4 regions of the Aeromonas molluscorum genome follow, and region 1 is predicted to be linked to each of the others. Evidence: predicted binding sites of a transcription regulator. Region 1 holds the regulator's gene; each other region holds the start of a gene.
The links. Region 1 encodes sigma-54, which starts transcription at its own class of promoters, with help from an activator protein. Its sites were predicted from a motif close to TGGCACNGTTTTNGCTT; they were not measured.
Positions count from the first base shown of each region.

Region 2: the regulator sigma-54 is predicted to act here: its motif matches at 2,563-2,579, upstream of ACSMDR_RS17285 (cytochrome ubiquinol oxidase subunit I).
Region 3: the regulator sigma-54 is predicted to act here: its motif matches at 1,954-1,970, upstream of fliE (flagellar hook-basal body complex protein FliE).
Region 4: the regulator sigma-54 is predicted to act here: its motif matches at 2,513-2,529, upstream of glnA (glutamate--ammonia ligase).

Region 1 covers NZ_JBPQCY010000001.1:2,003,516-2,007,727, forward strand. Annotated here, with positions in the region: gene rapZ (RNase adapter RapZ) at 1-386, opposite strand, end outside; gene ptsN (PTS IIA-like nitrogen regulatory protein PtsN) at 434-880, opposite strand; gene hpf (ribosome hibernation promoting factor) at 883-1,170, opposite strand; gene ACSMDR_RS09920 (RNA polymerase factor sigma-54) at 1,192-2,631, opposite strand; gene lptB (LPS export ABC transporter ATP-binding protein) at 2,697-3,422, opposite strand; gene lptA (lipopolysaccharide transport periplasmic protein LptA) at 3,426-3,950, opposite strand; gene lptC (LPS export ABC transporter periplasmic protein LptC) at 3,937-4,212, opposite strand, start outside.
Region 2 covers NZ_JBPQCY010000002.1:1,441,950-1,446,161, reverse strand. Annotated here, with positions in the region: gene cydB (cytochrome d ubiquinol oxidase subunit II) at 1-946, opposite strand, end outside; gene ACSMDR_RS17285 (cytochrome ubiquinol oxidase subunit I) at 946-2,517, opposite strand; gene ACSMDR_RS17280 (aminotransferase-like domain-containing protein) at 2,638-4,080, shown strand; gene ACSMDR_RS17275 (GNAT family N-acetyltransferase) at 4,133-4,212, opposite strand, start outside.
Region 3 covers NZ_JBPQCY010000002.1:1,215,417-1,219,628, reverse strand. Annotated here, with positions in the region: gene fliF (flagellar basal-body MS-ring/collar protein FliF) at 1-1,495, opposite strand, end outside; gene fliE (flagellar hook-basal body complex protein FliE) at 1,597-1,914, opposite strand; gene ACSMDR_RS16200 (hypothetical protein) at 2,099-2,473, opposite strand; gene befA (beta cell expansion factor BefA) at 2,616-3,392, opposite strand; gene arsB (ACR3 family arsenite efflux transporter) at 3,611-4,212, opposite strand, start outside.
Region 4 covers NZ_JBPQCY010000002.1:172,059-176,270, forward strand. Annotated here, with positions in the region: gene glnL (nitrogen regulation protein NR(II)) at 1-310, opposite strand, end outside; gene ACSMDR_RS11375 (DUF4124 domain-containing protein) at 391-945, opposite strand; gene glnA (glutamate--ammonia ligase) at 1,046-2,455, opposite strand; gene typA (translational GTPase TypA) at 2,805-4,212, shown strand, end outside.

The DNA of each region.
Region 1 (4,212 bases):
GAGATCGGCGCCAGCAGGTGGGTCTCCTCACGGATCGCCTCGTCCAACGAGAGACTCTTGCGTGACAGCGGGTGCAGCCGGCGGCTTTCGCCGTAACGCTTGAGCAGGGTGCTGTTCTCCGCATCGAAGAAGAAGCTGCTGTACTGCACCCGACCATCATTGCGCACCTGCGCCAGTAGCGTATCGAGCCGCTCCGGATCGCTGGGCAAATTACGCACATCTATGCTGACCGCCAGCTTGTCGTACTGACTCTGTACCGAGACGATCAGCTGGGGTAACAAATTGACCGGCAGGTTGTCGACACAGTAATACCCGAGATCTTCCAGTACCCGCAGGGCGACTGTCTTGCCCGACCCGGATCGGCCACTGACTACGATGAGCTGCATCTTGCGCCCTCCCACAACAAGGAATGATTAGAGCTGAGTGATGCCCATCAGGCGGAGATCATGATCTGATAGAGATCATCATCGCTGCTGGCCTGGCGCAACTGGCGGCATACCGCCTTGTCACCAAGTTTGGATGCCATCAGGGAGAGAGTCTTGAGGTGCTGCTTGCACTCACTCTCCGGCACCAGCAAGGCAAAGAGCAGATCGACAGGCTGATTGTCGATGGAATCGAAGGGAATGGGGTCTGCGAAGGTCATCAGGACAGCCGTTGGCGGAAACTCGTCACCGATACGGCCGTGGGGAATGGCAATCCCGGCACCGATGCCGGTACTGCCCATCTTTTCGCGGGCAAGCAGACATTCGAACAGAGCCTGGCGTGAGGTCCCCAGCCGCTCGGCGGCCAGTTCGCTGATGATTTCCAGGGCGCGTTTCTTGCTGGTACAAGGGACCGCACTCTTGGTGCAGTCCCGACTCAGTATGTGTTCAAGTTGCATAGTTATTTTTGATTTAACTTGTCTTTGTGCTTGATGATCTGTCGATCAAGTTTGTCGAGCAGGGTATCGATCGCGGCATACATATCTGCATGCTGTGAGTTGGCGAACACTTCGCCCCCACTGACGTGTAGCTTGGCTTCGGCAATCTGGTTCAGTTTTTCTACGCTCAATACCACATGAACATTGTTGATCTGGTCAAAGTGACGCTCGAGTCTGGCAAACTTGGTATTCACATAATCACGTAGCGCTTCGGTGATCTCTACGTGGTGTCCGGTCAAGTTAATTTGCATAACGTCTTCCTTTTGTTTTGCCTAAACCAGGCATTTGCGCTGATTGGACGGTGGTATCAACAAGGATTCACGGTATTTGGCGATCGTGCGTCGTGCCACCATAATACCCTGTTCGGCCAACAAATCCGCGATCTTGCTATCACTTAACGGTTTCGCCGGGTTCTCCGCCGTCACCAGCTTCTTGATCAGGGCGCGAATTGCAGTCGATGAGCATTCACCTCCTCCTTCGGTATTGACGTGACTTGAGAAGAAATATTTCAGTTCGAAGATGCCGCGCGGGGTATGCATGTACTTCTGGGTCGTCACCCGGGAAATAGTCGATTCATGCATCTCGACCGCCTCGGCGATGTCGTTGAGCACCATGGGTTTCATGGCCTCTTCGCCATATTCAAAAAACCCCTGCTGCTGCTCCACTATGCAAGTGGCTACTTTCAGCAAAGTTTCATTGCGGCTCTCCAGACTCTTGATGAACCATTTTGCATCTTGCAGATGGGAGCGAATGAATTGGGTATCCTGGCTGGTACGCGCCTGGCGGGCCATGGCCGCATAGGTCTCATTGACCCGAATGCGCGGTGCAGAATCCGGATTGAGCTCCACCACCCAGCGATTCTGACGCTTGATGACAGACACATCCGGGATCACATATTGAGAGTCACTCTGCACTACCCTGTTGCCGGGCCTCGGCTCGAGCTGCTGAATAAGGTCGATGACCTCCTTGAGATCCCCCTCCTTGAGGCGGGTCTTGCGCGCCAGGGTGCGATAGTCACGATTGCCCAGCAAATCCATGTGCTCACCAATCACCTCCCGCGCCTCGGCCAGCCAGGGCAGATCTGGGCTGAATTGGCCAAGCTGGATCAACAGACACTCTTGCACAGAGCGCGCGGCGATACCGACCGGATCGAAATGCTGCACCCGCTTGAGCACGGCTTCAACCTCGTCGAGCTCTACTTCAACCTCTTCGCTGGTCACCGCCTGCCGAATATCCTCCAGGGTACTGGTCAGGTAACCGGACTCGTCAATGCCATCGATGATGGCCAGGGCGATGGCGGCATCAACATCGCTAAAAGGGGTGAGTCGCATCTGCCACAGCAGGTAATCTTGCAGGTTCTCGGTGGTTTCACCTTGGTATACGCTGTCTTCTCCCTCAAAGACAGGACCCGCACTCTGACCGGTACCGGCGGAGTAGACGTCATCCCAGCTGCTGTCGACCGGCAACTCATCGGGCATCTGTTCCTGGGCCATGGCATCGCTGCTGTCGAGCTGACTCTCGTCTTGCTTGACCTCTGCATGGGTCTCCTGCAGCTCGGCCTCTTCTTGCTCGAGCAGGGGGTTGTTGTCGAGGGCTTGCTGGATCTCCTGCTGAAGTTCCAATGTGGAGAGCTGGAGCAGACGAATCGCTTGTTGTAACTGTGGCGTCATGGTCAATTGCTGACCGAGGCGCAACTGGAGTGTCGGCTTCATCTACGTCGGGATATCCTTATATTCAGCGAGGCGGTCATCAGCAAGCAAAGGGCAATTTCCCCTTACTATAGACTGAATTGATCGCCCAAATAGACACGCTTGACCTGTTCATCGGCCAGGATCTCGGCAGGAGTGCCTTCCGCTATCATCTGGCCATGGCTGACGATATAGGCCTTCTCACATACGTCCAGCGTCTCTCGCACGTTGTGGTCCGTGATAAGCACACCCAAGCCCCGTTCCTTGAGGTGCTGGATGATCTTCTTGATGTCGATGACTGAGATGGGATCCACCCCGGCAAAGGGTTCATCCAGCAGGATGAAGCGCGGTTCGGCGGCCAGGGCGCGGGCGATCTCGACCCGGCGGCGCTCGCCACCGGACAAGCTCTGGCCCAGGTTGTCGCGAATGTGGGTGATGCTGAACTCTTCCAGCAGCTGCTCAACCTTGTCTTCGCGCTCCTCCCGACTCAACTCCTTGCGGGTCTGCATGACCCCCATGAGGTTGTCATAGACGGAGAGACGGCGAAAGATGGACGCTTCCTGAGGCAAATAGCCGATGCCATTGCGGGCACGGATATGCATGGGCTGCAGACTGATATCCTGCTCATCTATGGTGATGAGGCCCGCATCGCGCTGCACCAGGCCGACGATCATGTAAAAAGAGGTGGTTTTGCCCGCACCGTTAGGACCGAGCAGGCCCACTATTTGACCGGTACCAACTTCCAGGCTGACATCACTGACCACCATGCGCTTTTTGTAGCTCTTCTGCAGCCCTGCTGCTTTCAACACGGCCATGATTTATTTGTCCTGCTTCTTGTCGGCGGGCTTGTCGAAGTTCTCAACCTGGTCAGGCAGGAACACCGTCTTGACGCGATTGGTCTCACCCTTGCTCTCGGCAATCATCTTCTGCTTGACGATGTCGTAGCGGATGAGGTCCCCGTTGACCTGGCTGTCCTCCTGCTTGAGCTCGCCATTGCCAGTGATGGTCACCAGACGGTTTTTCAGCTCATAGCGAATGCTGTCACCGTGCGCATTGACCGGCTTGCCGTTGTCCAGGATCTGGAAGAAGGTGGCTGGCTTGCCATAGGCTGTCATCACCTCGGCCCCCCGCTCGCCGGAGCGGATCACCACGACCTTGTCGGCCTTAATCTTGATGGTGCCCTGGGTAATGATCACATCATCACTGAAGGTGACACGGTTGTCCTGCATCTCGGCGATCTGCTTGACTGCATCCACATACACCTTCTCGGCGAAGTCGGACTCTTTAGCATTGACGCCGCCACACAGCAGCAGCGCCAGGACGGCCAGGTTAACGTTTTTCATTGAAATAGATGGCATGACCTTGATCCAGTAATTCGAAATATTTGCGATCCAGATGGCCCTTCAGGCCCACGCCCTCGGTCTGGAACTCTTTGGCGACTATGTTGACCTGCCGATTACTTCTCACATCCTGAGTCACCAAGTCCAGCTCCAGATAGGGTGTATCCAGGGTGGAAATGAAGGAGGTAGGCAAGAGGCCATCGAGATGCACCTTGTCACGCAGTATCACGTTGTCGTCCGTGTTGAGCACTCCTGTCTCGGCGGT
Region 2 (4,212 bases), on a different contig from region 1:
CCAGGGAGGAGGGCAGCACGAAGGGGAAGAGCGCGATGGCCACGGTCAGCATCATGGCGGCGCAGGCACCGCCACTGGCGACGATGGCGAGCCGCCCCCGGCCAAGGGCACTTGCCAGCGTGCTCAAGAGCGGCAGCGCGAGGCCCAGGGCCGGCACTGCCCAGAGCACGGGGTGTGCCACGAAGTTGCCAAACCAGCCATCCGGCGCCGTCACCACCTGCTTCATCAGGGGGGTGAGGGCGCTGTTGAGATCCCCTATCTCCGCTATCCGGTAACCGCGCATCTGGCTGAGCCAGAAACCGCCGAGGGCAAAGAGAATGCTCGCCAATGGGCCGAGCCAGCGGCTCTGGCGGGCGCAGCGCTGTGCTATCACCCCTTGGGTCTTGCACTGCAGGAAGCTGCAGCCATGGAGCATCAGCAGGGCCAGCGCCGTGCCCATGCAGGTCAACAGCAGCGGCCAGTTGAAATCGAAGGCGCCGTAGTGGATGCGCAGGGCCGAGTCGAAGCGAAACGGCAGCCCTTGCAACAAGAAGCCGAGGGTCGCGCCAAACACCAGGGTCGGCAGCAGGGCCCCCATCACCAGGGCCCTGTCCCACCAGCTGCGCCACAGGGGGTCCGGCAGCTTGCTGCGATAGTCAAACCCCACCGGGCGCAGGAAGAGGCCGAACAGCAGGAACATGAAGGGCACATAGAGCGCCGAGAAGGAGGCGGCGTAGACCAGGGGCCAGGCGGCGAACAGGGTGCCGGCACCGGCGATGAGCCACACCTGGTTGCCCTCCCACACCGGCCCCACGCTGTTGAGCAGCACCCGCCGCTCCTCATCGGTGTTGGCCACCACGGGGAGCAGCATGCCGACCCCGAGATCGAAGCCATCCATCACCACGAAGCCGATGAGCAGGAAGAGCACCAGCCCCCACCAGACGAGTTTCAGGGTTTCGTAATCCATCAGACGGGACTCCCGTTTTTCAACACTTCACCTTGATAACGACCCGTCTGCAGGCTGGCGGGCCCTTTGCGGATCACATGACGCAACAAGAACAGCTCCACCACCAGCAGGCTGCTGTAAATGAGGAAGATGGCGATCAGGCTGAACCAGAGTTGCCCAGGTTGCAGCAAGGAGACGGAGGCCGACACCGGCAGCACGTCGCTGATGGTCCAGGGCTGGCGGCCGAACTCCGCCACGAACCAGCCCGCCTCGATGGCAATCCAGGGCAGCGGTATGCTCCAGAACAGCGCCTTGAGCAGGCGGGTCGATTGCACCAGCTTGCCCCGGCACAGTTGCAGGAAGGCGGCACCAAAGAGCCCGAGCAGCACCACACCTATCCCCACCATCAGCCGGAAGCTCCAAAAGAGCGGCGCCACCTGGGGGATGGAGTCGTCCACCGCCCGGGCTATGGCCCCTTCGTCCGCCTTGCCAATCTCCTTGGCGTAGGGGGTCAGCAGCAGGCCGTAGCCGAGATCCGCGCGGTGGCGCTCGAAGGTGGCGCGGGCCTCGGCATTGCTGCCGTCTGAGCGCAGCGCCTCCAGGGCGTCGTGGGCAAGCATGCCGCTGCGAATGCGCACCTCGTGCTGCGCTTTCAGATCTTTCAAACCCGTCACCTGCTCATCCAGAGAGCGGGTGGCGATGATGCCCATCAGATAGGGTATCTTGACCGCGGCGTGAGTGGTCTCGGCGCGCTGATCCGGCAGGCCGAACAGGGTGAAGGAGGCAGGGGCGGGTTCGGTCTCCCACTCCGCCTCGATGGCAGCCAGCTTGACCTTCTGCACCTCGCCGGAGCGATAGCCCGACTCGTCCCCCAGCACGATGACGGAGAGGATGGCGGCCAGACCAAAACCCGAGGCGATGGCGAAGGATCGCAGGGCGAAGCGCACCTCCATGCGGCGCAGCAGATACCAGCTGCTCACCCCCATCACGAATAGGGAGGCCGCCACATAGCCCGCCGCCACCGTGTGGACGAACTTGACCTGGGCCACCGGGTTGAAGATCACCGCCCCTACGTCCACCAGCTCCATGCGCATCGTCATGGGGTTGAACTCGGCCCCCACCGGGTTTTGCATCCAGCCGTTGGCGATGAGGATCCAGAGGGCGGAGAGGTTGGAGCCGATCGCCACCAGCATGGTCACCAGCAGGTGCTGACCCCGGGAGAGCTTGTCCCAGCCGAAGAAGAACAGGCCCACCAGGGTGGACTCCAGGAAGAAGGCCATCAGCCCCTCCACCGCCAGCGGGGTGCCGAAGATGTCGCCGACATAGTGGGAGTAGTAGGCCCAGTTGGTGCCGAACTGGAACTCCAACGTGATGCCGGTGGTGACCCCCATGACGAAGTTGATACCGAACAGCTTGCCCCAGAAGCGGGTGATGTCCCTGTAGATCACCTTGCCGGTCATCACGTAGGCCGACTCGGCGATCACCAGGATCCAGGACAGCCCCAGGGTGAGGGGCACAAACAGAAAGTGGAACATCGCCGTCGCGCCGAACTGTATTCGGGAGAGGCTGACCACATCATCCAGGCTTATCATGCATGACTCTCTATGTTGCATTTAACAGGCAGGTTTTCGCCCGTTAAGTACAACACGTGCCATGACACCTATAACAGATGCAGTTATAGTGAAATCCACCTATAACAGTTTGAGCCCACCATGTCCCGTTACGGTCAGCTGGCTGCCTTGTTGCAGCAGCAGATAGAGAGCGGCCTCTGGCAGCCGGGGGAGCGCATCCCCTCCATCCGCCAGAGCTGCAAGACACATGGCCTCAGCCCCATGACGGTGCTCCAGGCCTATCAGCTGCTGGAAAGCCGCGGCCTCATCCTGGCCAGACCCAAGTCCGGCTACTACGTCAAGGCCGCCACCTCCCCGCTGCCCGCCGGCACGGCCCAGCAGGCCCGCTACAGCGGCTCGGTGGACATCAACGATCTGGTGTTCGAGGTGTTGCAGGCGAGCAAGTCCCGGAAGCTGGTGCCGCTGGGGCTCGCGGTGGCGGATCCCGCCCTCTTCCCCCACCCCCAGCTCGGCCGGGCCCTGGCAAGCTGCATGCGCCGCCTCGACCCCTTCAGCACGGTGGCAGATCTGCCTCCCGGCAACGAGGCGCTGCGCCGCGCCATCGCCCAGCGTTACGCCAGCGAGGGGATGGCGGTGGATCCCCAGCAGATCATCATCACCACGGGCGCCATGGAGGCGCTCTCCTTAAGCTTGCAGGTGCTGACCGAGCCCGGGGACTGGGTGGTGGTGGAGTCCCCCACCTTCTACGGCGCCCTGCAGGCCATAGAGAGGCTCAAGCTCAAGGTGGTGGAAATACCCGTGATCCCCGGGGTGGGCATCGATCTCGCCCTGCTGGAGGAGGCCCTCGCCCAGCGCCCCATCAAGGCGTGCTGGCTGATGGGCAACGTCCAGCACCCCCTCGGTCACACCATGCCGGATGGCCACAAGCAGGAACTGATGGCGTTGCTCAACGCCCATGAGGTGCCTCTGGTGGAGGACGACGTCTACGCCGAGCTTTACTTCGGGCGCGAGCGGCCAAGGCCCATCACCCATTGGGATGCGCGGGGAGAGAGCCTGCTGTGCGGCTCCTGGACCAAATGCCTGGCGCCGGGCTTTCGGGTCGGCTGGGTGGTGACGAAGCGCCACGCCGAGCGCATCCAGCGGCTGCAGCTGATGTCGACCCTGTCGACCAATGTGCCGAGCCAGCTGGCGCTGGCCGACATGCTGCGCCAGGGCGGGGTGGATGCCCACTTTCGCCGCCTGCGCCACACCCTGGCCCAGCGCCAGCAGCAGATGCGGGCGGCCCTGCTGCGCCTCTTCCAGGACGAAGTGCGCATCAGCGCCCCGGATGGCGGCTACTTCCTCTGGCTGGAATTTGACGCCCGCCTCGATGGCCGTGCGCTCTATGCAAGCGCCATCGAGAGCGGCTTTTCGCTGGCGCCGGGGGCGCTGTTCTCCAGCCAGGGTCAGTACAACCACTGCCTGCGCCTCAACAGCTCCCATCCCTGGAGCCTTGCACTGGAAACCGCCCTCGTCCGGCTGGCGACGCTGGTCCACCAGCAGCTCGCCCCCCAGCAGGATGCCGGAAACGACAAGGCCCCGTGACGGGGCCTTGCGGACAATGCCGTTGAACAGGGAGGGTGCCGGTCAGAGGGCGCTATCTGGCATAGGTCTCGGACTGTCGCTTGAAACCCAGGGACTCGTAGAGCGATCGGGCTCGATCATTGAATGACATGA
Region 3 (4,212 bases), on a different contig from region 1:
TGTTGTCCAGATCCAGCTCGCCATCGGGTCTGACATCCGGGTAGAGCAGGCGCTTGAGCATGGGCCGTACCACAGTCACGATGAGCACTATGATGACCAGCACTGAGGCGGCGATACGCACCGCGCGCCAGAACCAGGGCTCCTCATAGATCGGCAGATCCGGCATCACGTCCAGCTCGGGGCGGTTGAAGGGGATGGCGACCACTTCCAGGGTATCACCCCGGGTCACATCGAACCCCAAACCACCACTGATGAGGCGACGCAAGGTATCAATCTCTCCCTGGCTGCGTGGCTCGCGGGTGACGGCGCCATCGGCACCGGTGATCGACTTGTAATCCACCGCCACCGACACCGTCATGCGGCGAATGCCGCCCATCTGACGTCGGGTATGGCTGACGGTGGTATCGAGTTCGTAGTTGCGGGTCGCCTCTTTGCGCGAACGACCGGCGCTGGCACCGCCCTCGCCCCCATCGGCCTTCTCCGGAATACCTGAGGCGGCGGGTGGCTGGTTGGAGAGGGCACCAGGAATACCGCCATTGGCACCGCTGGCACTGTTCTCTTCCAGGGTCATCTCGGAGCGCACCGCAGGCAGGTCCGGGTTGTAGGTCTTGCGGGTCTGCTCCTGCTGGGAGAAGTCCAGGGCCAAGTCCACCTCGGCGGTGTAGTTGTCCATCCCGAGCACGGGGATCAGGATGGCGTCAATTTTCTGTTTGTACTCCAGCTCCTGCTTCTGCTGCATGGCAAATTCTTTGCGGGTCTGGGCGGAGACCGGATCCTGGGAGCCGGAGTTGAGCAGGCGACCACTCTGATCGGTGACAGTCACCCGGGTTGGCTCCAGACCGTGAACGGCGGAGGCGACCATGTCGACGATGGAGTCCACCTCTCCCTGACCCAACGCCGAGCCCTTGAGGGTCAACACCACGGTGGCACTGGGTTTGCGCTCGTTGCGGGCGAACACATTGTCTTTGGGAATGGCCAGCAACACCTGGGCCTTGGCCACGTTCTGGAACTGTTCGATGGCGCTGGCGAGCTGGCGCTCGCGGCTGAGTTTGAGGCGCTCAGATTCCATGCGCTGACTGACGCCGAAGCTGGAATCCTTGAGCAAGATGGCCTCGCCATCATTGCTGCTGGCGCTGTTGGTACCTAACCCTGCCCGGGTCAACCGCAGTCTGATGTCGCCGTAGTTTTCGGCGCTGACCAGCACGCTCTTGCCATCGACCTGATAGGGGATCTTCTGCTGATCCAGATAGTCGAGGGTGGAGACCAGCTCCTCGGTGCTATAGGTGCCAAGGGGCCGCATCTCCGGCTCCTTGCCCCACAGCAGGATGAAGACGGCGATGGCCAGGCAGATGGCCAGCCCCAGGATCAGGGTGATCTGGCGCAGCACGTCGCTGTTGGAGAGGAACCCCAGCGCCGAACTCTTCTGTTCATTCTCGTCAAGGGCACTCGCCCCTTCATGGTTGATCAGCAGATCGCCATTTTGATCGTTAGCCACGGGTCAGATCCTTATCTTCTGGTCTGGTTCATGAGAAAGGGAGGGAGAGAGGAAGGAAAATGCGCTCTCCAGTACCTGGCCAAATAGCAAAATCAACACCCTTAAACCGGCATGTTCATGATGGTCTTGTAGGCATCGACCATCTTGTTGCGCACCTGTACCGTCGCCTCGAAGGCGATGGAAGCTTTCTGGCCGGCGATCATCACATCGGAGAGATCCACCGATTTGTCACCCATGTCGAGCCGGGTGCGCAAGTCGTTGGCATTGCCCTGCAAGCCATTGACATTGCCAAGGGCCTGTTGCAGCAGCTGGCCAAAATCCGAACTGACCTGACCGCTTGGCTGACTGATTGCAGGAATACCCGCTTCCACCTTGAGCGCCTGCATCTCTTGCATCAGGCTGCTTGCACTAATTTCCATTGCTCTTCCCCAGACAAATCATTGACGCTGGCAAGAGATAAGCAATAAGAGTGCCAACCAGGGTGATTCGCTGCGCATCCGGAAGCTGGAGCAGCGGCGCCCTCAGCCCTGCAGGGCCTCCCGGTACTGCACGCGGAGCCTGGCTGACGCACTCGTCTCGCGGCGTAGCCAGCACTAGCAAGTGCTATCCGAGCAGCAACCGCAGATAGCTGAGGTGCAGATCCCTGTGCTCGTCGGCGGGCAGCTTGACCAGCACCTCATCGTGGAGATAGCGGCTCTTGGCATCGGTTTGTCCCGGATCCACCAGCCCCACCTCCACCAGCTTGGCGACGATGGCAACCGCCAGGGCCATGCACTCCGCACTCTCCCGCCCCCAACCAAAACCGCCATCATGATCAAACAAATCTGGGCGAGCCAGGAGGGGGACGACCTCCTCTCCCCAGACCCAGAAGACCATGGGGCTCCCCTCTTGCAGGCGTAGGTAGATGCTCTGTCTATCCCATTCCCGCTGTTGCACTGCGGCGCTATCCTGTCCAGCCGATGTGGGCTCCTGCTCCATCTTGCACTCCTTGTCTTTCCGATAGCTGTGATTTGCCCATGAAAAAGAGGGCTCAAGGCCCTCTTTTACTGCAAGTAGCGTCATTTAAACAGACAGTATTTCAATATGATATAAGAAAATTGCAGCAAAACTTTCCAGATGGCTACTGCTTGTTCAGATCATCATCCAGCCAGTACTTGGAACCCGCAATACTGGCGGCGAGCAACAGGCCTTTTTCGCCAATCTGGTAGATCGCCATGCCGCCATTGTACTTGGCGGTGAGTCCGGCGCTCTCTTCGCCTGCCACGGCCCCCACCTCGGAGGTCGCCTCCCAGCCCTGATGGACGAAGGCATCAAACCTGGCCTTGTCCTCAAACAGGATCACCTGTTGATAGAACTTGCCCCCCAGGCCTGCGGAGAGGCCGCCACCGAACATCTTCATGTAGGTACGGTTGTTATCCTGGCGGCTGACAGCCACCCCGGCCCCCTGGTTGGTGCTGAGCATCAGGGAAAACTTGCGAGAATCAAACACCGCGTAGCCATAGGCATTGTCAAACAGCAGCTTGGCTGAAGGCTGCTCATTGAACAGCCGAACCAGAGCCGTATCGGCCATGGTGTCGAGGGCGCTACGGGCCTGCTCTGCCGTCGTGGGCTCGACCATCTCATCGAGCTTCTTGTCTGCAACCGTCAGCCACTCCTTGCTGGTCGCCACGCTCTTGTCGGTCCACTCCCCTGCGGTGTTGAACGCCTCCTCCCCCCACTGGGAGGCGGAGTCCCAAGTCTGTTTGGAGAAATCGCTGACATCACGCCACGCCTCCTTGCTGGTCTCACTCACGGCCTCGCCCAGATCGGAGGCGGCGCTCTTGAGCTTGTCCCAATCGGCATGACCGGGCATGGCCACCAATGCCACCATGAGCAGGGGCAGAGTTCGCATCTTCATGACTATCTCCATATCAGATACCCGCAAGGGGCGAGAAGCTGTTTGCCCCCTTAGCATACACCGCCAGGGAGCTCGGCACAGCCCCGCAGGGGCCAAGCCCCTGTTTTCCCGGTCGTTTGTTGATCAGGGGTACAGGCTGTGCACCCAGCGCCAGAGTGCGCAATAGCATGCCTGGCGGGGCGCTTGCCAGATGGCGATAGAGAGTGATCAGGTGTCGCTCATGAGTGAGTCTGCGGAGTCACATAATTGCGCTTCATTCTCAAGGCGACATTGACCAGGGCGATCAGCACGGGCACCTCCACCAGCGGGCCTATGACGCCGGCGAAGGCCTGATCCGAACTCAAGCCAAACACGGCGATGGAGACCGCAATGGCCAGCTCGAAGTTGTTGCCGGTGGCGGTAAAGGCGATGGAGGCGTTCTTGTCATAGGGAATGCCCAGCTTCTTGCCCACCAGGAAGCTGGTGAAGAACATCAGCACAAAGTAGACCACCAGGGGCACGGCGACCCGCAGCACATCCATGGGCAGCTCGACGATCATCTCCCCCTTGAGGCTGAACATCAGCACGATTGTGGCCAAGAGGGCGATCAACGTGATGGGGGAGATGGCCGGAATGAAGCGCTCGCTGTACCACTTCTCCCCTTTTGCCTTGACCAGATAGTGACGGCTCAAAAAGCCTGCCAGGAAAGGAATGCCGAGATAAATCAACACGCTCTGCGCGATATCCAGCATGGTGATCTCCACCGCGAAGCCTTGCAGGCCGAACAGGGGCGGCAGCACGGTGATGAACAGCCAGGCCATGAAGCTGTAGGTGAGGATCT
Region 4 (4,212 bases), on a different contig from region 1:
GCTGCTCATGGTCGGCCAGGGGGCTGGCACTGAGTTCGACCAGGCGAGGCTCTCCTTCCACGACGAGCGTCACTTCACTGTCGGTGAAGCCTTGCCCCGAGATGAGGCATTGGCGAAAGCGTTGCAAGTCGAGGGAGATGTGCTCCAGCAGATGGGGCAGTTCCAGCCCGATCAGCCGGCGTTGACTGAGGGAGAGCAACTGCTCAGCCGCAGGATTGACGTGCTGAATGCAGAGGCGCTCGTCCATCAGAATGACGGCGGTCAGCAGGTTGTCGAGTAATGTCTTGGCTTGATCCGAGCGGACTGGCACAGGTTTCTCCCTAAAACGGTGCTACACACCGGCAATGCACCAATATAGTGCATTCAGTCTACCCGCATAGGTGCAGAGGATCACCCTTTATGAGGCGCAGGGCCCGGGTTGGCTGCCTGATTGGCTCTGGTTCTGTGCAGATAGAAAGTCACAACATCTGATTTAGCAAGGATCGTACCGTCTTTTGCCAGTAGCTCGAGCTGCACCCTATGGGTGCCCCGATCCAGATTTTCCAGGCGGATCATCAGCGTGTTGTGAGCCCGGCCCCGCTCCTTGCCATCGAGCAACAGGCGCAAGTCGTACTGGGTCGGCGGGACGGGAGTGACCTGGGCTTCAAACACTATGTTGCCTGTGTTGTCGCGCAGGGTGCTGTCTGGTTCGGGGGACAGCAGGGAGATGGCCAGTTCGGCCTGCTTGATATCGGCGCCAATGAGGTGGTTGTAATTATCGACCTGTACCGAGTGGGTGGTTGTGCCAACCAGAGGTGCGACTCGCAGATCGATCTCCTGGGTTTGCTGGCCGGCGGGAGGGGCACTGGTGTAGTGAGTGATCCCCCGATTGTCGATCCAGGAGTAGATCTTGGCACCCTGGGCGCTCAGGCAGACCAGCAGCAAGAACCCGGCATAGCGGCTCATTCTCATCCATCTCTCCTTGGTGGGATCCCGCTTAAAGCCTATCAGAGAAAAAACCCGCCATGAGGCGGGTTTTGTATGCATTGGGTTCTGACTGTATCTGTTAGACAGAGTAGTACAGTTCGAACTCCAGCGGGTGCGGGGTCATGCGTACGCGGTCCACTTCATGCTGCTTCAGCTCCAGGTAGGAGTTGATGAAGTCGTCGCTGAACACGCCGCCGCGGGTCAGGAACTCGCGGTCCGCGTCCAGACCAGCCAGGGCTTCGTCCAGAGAGCCGGCAACGGTCGGCACTTCTGCTGCTTCTTCCGGCGGCAGATCGTACAAGTTCTTGTCCATGGCATCGCCCGGGTGGATCTTGTTGATGATACCGTCCAGACCGGCCATCAGCTGGGCTGCGAAGGCCAGGTAAGGGTTGGCGGCCGGATCCGGGAAGCGCACTTCGATACGGCGGGCTTTCGGGCTAGGTACGACCGGGATACGGATGGAAGCGGAACGGTTGCGGGCAGAGTAAGCCAGCATGACCGGTGCTTCGTAGCCTGGTACCAGACGCTTGTAGGAGTTGGTGGTCGGGTTGGCGAAGGCGTTGATGGCCTTGGCGTGCTTGATGATGCCGCCGATGTAGTGCAGCGCCATTTCGGACAAGCCGCCATACAAGTCGCCAGCGAACAGGTTGACGCCATCTTTGGCCAGGGACTGGTGGCAGTGCATGCCGGAGCCGTTGTCACCGAACATGGGTTTTGGCATGAAGGTAACAGTCTTGTTGTAGGCGTGGGCCACGTTGTGGATCACGTACTTCAGCACCTGGACTTCATCAGCCTTCAGGGTGAGGGTATTGAAGCGAGTGGCGATCTCGTTCTGACCGGCGGTAGCCACCTCATGGTGGTGCGCTTCGACCACCTGGCCCATCTCTTCCAGCACCAGACACATGGCGGCGCGGATGTCCTGGGAGGAGTCAACCGGTGCAACCGGGAAGTAACCACCCTTGACGAAGGGACGGTGCCCCTTGTTGCCGTGCTCGTAGGCGGTGCCTGAGTTCCAAGCGGCTTCTTCGGATTCGATCTTGACGAAGCTGTGGCCCATGGTGTTCGAGAAGGTGATGTTGTCGAACATGAAGAATTCGGGTTCCGGTCCAAACAGGACGGTATCGGCAATGCCGCTGGACTTCAGGAAGTCTTCGGCACGTTTGGCGATGGAGCGCGGGTCGCGATCGTAGCCTTGCATGGTGGCCGGTTCCAGGATGTCACAGACGATGTTCAGAGTGGTCTCTTCGGTGAACGGATCCAGCTTGGCGGAGGCCGCATCCGGCATCAGCACCATGTCAGACTCGTTAATGCCTTTCCAGCCGCCGATGGAGGAACCATCGAACATTTTGCCGTCTTCGAAGAACTCTTCGTTGACCTGGTGGGAAGGAATGGAAACGTGCTGCTCTTTACCCTTGGTGTCGGTAAAGCGCAGGTCGACAAACTTGACTTCATGTTCCTGGATCAAGGCCATTACGTTCTGAGCTGACATGCTAAGTAACCTCCGGTGTTAAAACTCTTTGGGTGAATTCGTCATCGATTTCACACTAAGCGAGTATCGTGCCAAGTTTGTGACAGCCTGATTTCAGGGCAGTTGCCGCATCTTGGCGTCCCAAAATCTGCTGGTTCTGCGCCACATTGCACCAAATTGGTGCTACTGGGGATCGTTTTGGTGCGCCAAACAAGTGCAAGGGGGCAGGATCCCCATCTAAACAGGCTTGTTGGCTCGGGTCTATGATCCAGATCCATTGCCGTGCGTGAATCTACTGCGATTCTGCTAGGCAGATCACAAAGGCGAGAGTACAATTAGCGCCCAATTTTACCCGGTGATTGAGGCGAGAATGTTAGAGAATTTACGCAATATTGCGATTATTGCGCACGTAGACCACGGCAAAACTACCCTGGTTGATAAGCTGCTGCAGCAGTCTGGAACCCTCGACCGTACCACTGATGGTCAAGAGCGTCTGATGGATTCCAACGATCTGGAAAAAGAACGTGGTATTACCATTCTCGCCAAGAACACTGCAATCCGTTGGAAAGACTACCGCATCAACATCGTTGATACTCCGGGTCACGCCGACTTCGGTGGTGAAGTAGAGCGTGTCATGTCCATGGTTGACTCCGTGTTGCTGCTGGTGGATGCCGTTGACGGCCCTATGCCGCAAACCCGTTTCGTCACCCAAAAAGCATTCGCCCAGGGTCTGAAGCCGATCGTCGTCATCAACAAGATTGACCGTCCGGGTGCTCGTCCTGACTGGGTAATGGATCAGGTCTTCGATCTGTTCGACAACCTGGGTGCCACCGATGAGCAGCTGGACTTCAAAGTTGTCTACGCCTCTGCACTGAACGGTTGGGCCACCATGGACCAAAACGTTGAGTCCGACAACATGGAACCCCTGTTCCAGGCCATCGTTGACAACGTGGAGCAGCCGAAGGGTGACCCTGCCGGTGCCTTCCAGATGCAGATCTCCCAGCTGGACTACAACTCCTACGTGGGTGTCATCGGTATCGGCCGTATCAGCCGTGGTCGCGTCAAAACCAACCAGCAAGTCACCGTCGTTGGTGCCAACGGCAAGACCCGTACCGGCAAAGTCGGTCAGGTACTTGGCTACCTGGGTCTGTCCCGTACCGAAGTTGTTGACGCGCAAGCGGGCGACATCATTGCCATCACCGGTCTGGGCGAGCTGAAAATCTCCGACACCATCTGTGACAACAATGCTGTTGAAGCCCTGCCGGCACTCTCCGTCGACGAGCCGACCGTGAACATGACCTTCCAGGTCAACACCTCACCGTTCGCCGGTAAAGAAGGCAAGTTCGTGACCTCCCGCAACATCATGGAGCGTCTGAACCAGGAGCTGGTCCACAACGTGGCCCTGCGCGTGGAAGAGACCGAAGATCCGGACAAGTTCCGCGTTTCCGGCCGTGGTGAACTGCACCTTTCCATCCTGATTGAAAACATGCGTCGCGAAGGCTACGAGCTGGCGGTATCCCGTCCGGAAGTTATCCTGCGCACCGTGGATGGCGTGTTGCACGAGCCGTTTGAAACTGTGACTGTCGACGTGGAAGAAGCCCACCAGGGTTCTGTCATGGAACAGCTCGGCCTGCGTAAGGGCGAGATGACCAACATGACTCCGGATGGCAAGGGTCGTGTCCGTCTTGACTTCATGATCCCGAGCCGTGGCCTGATCGGTTTCCAGACCGAGTTCCTGACCATGACTTCCGGTACCGGCCTGCTGTACCACACCTTCG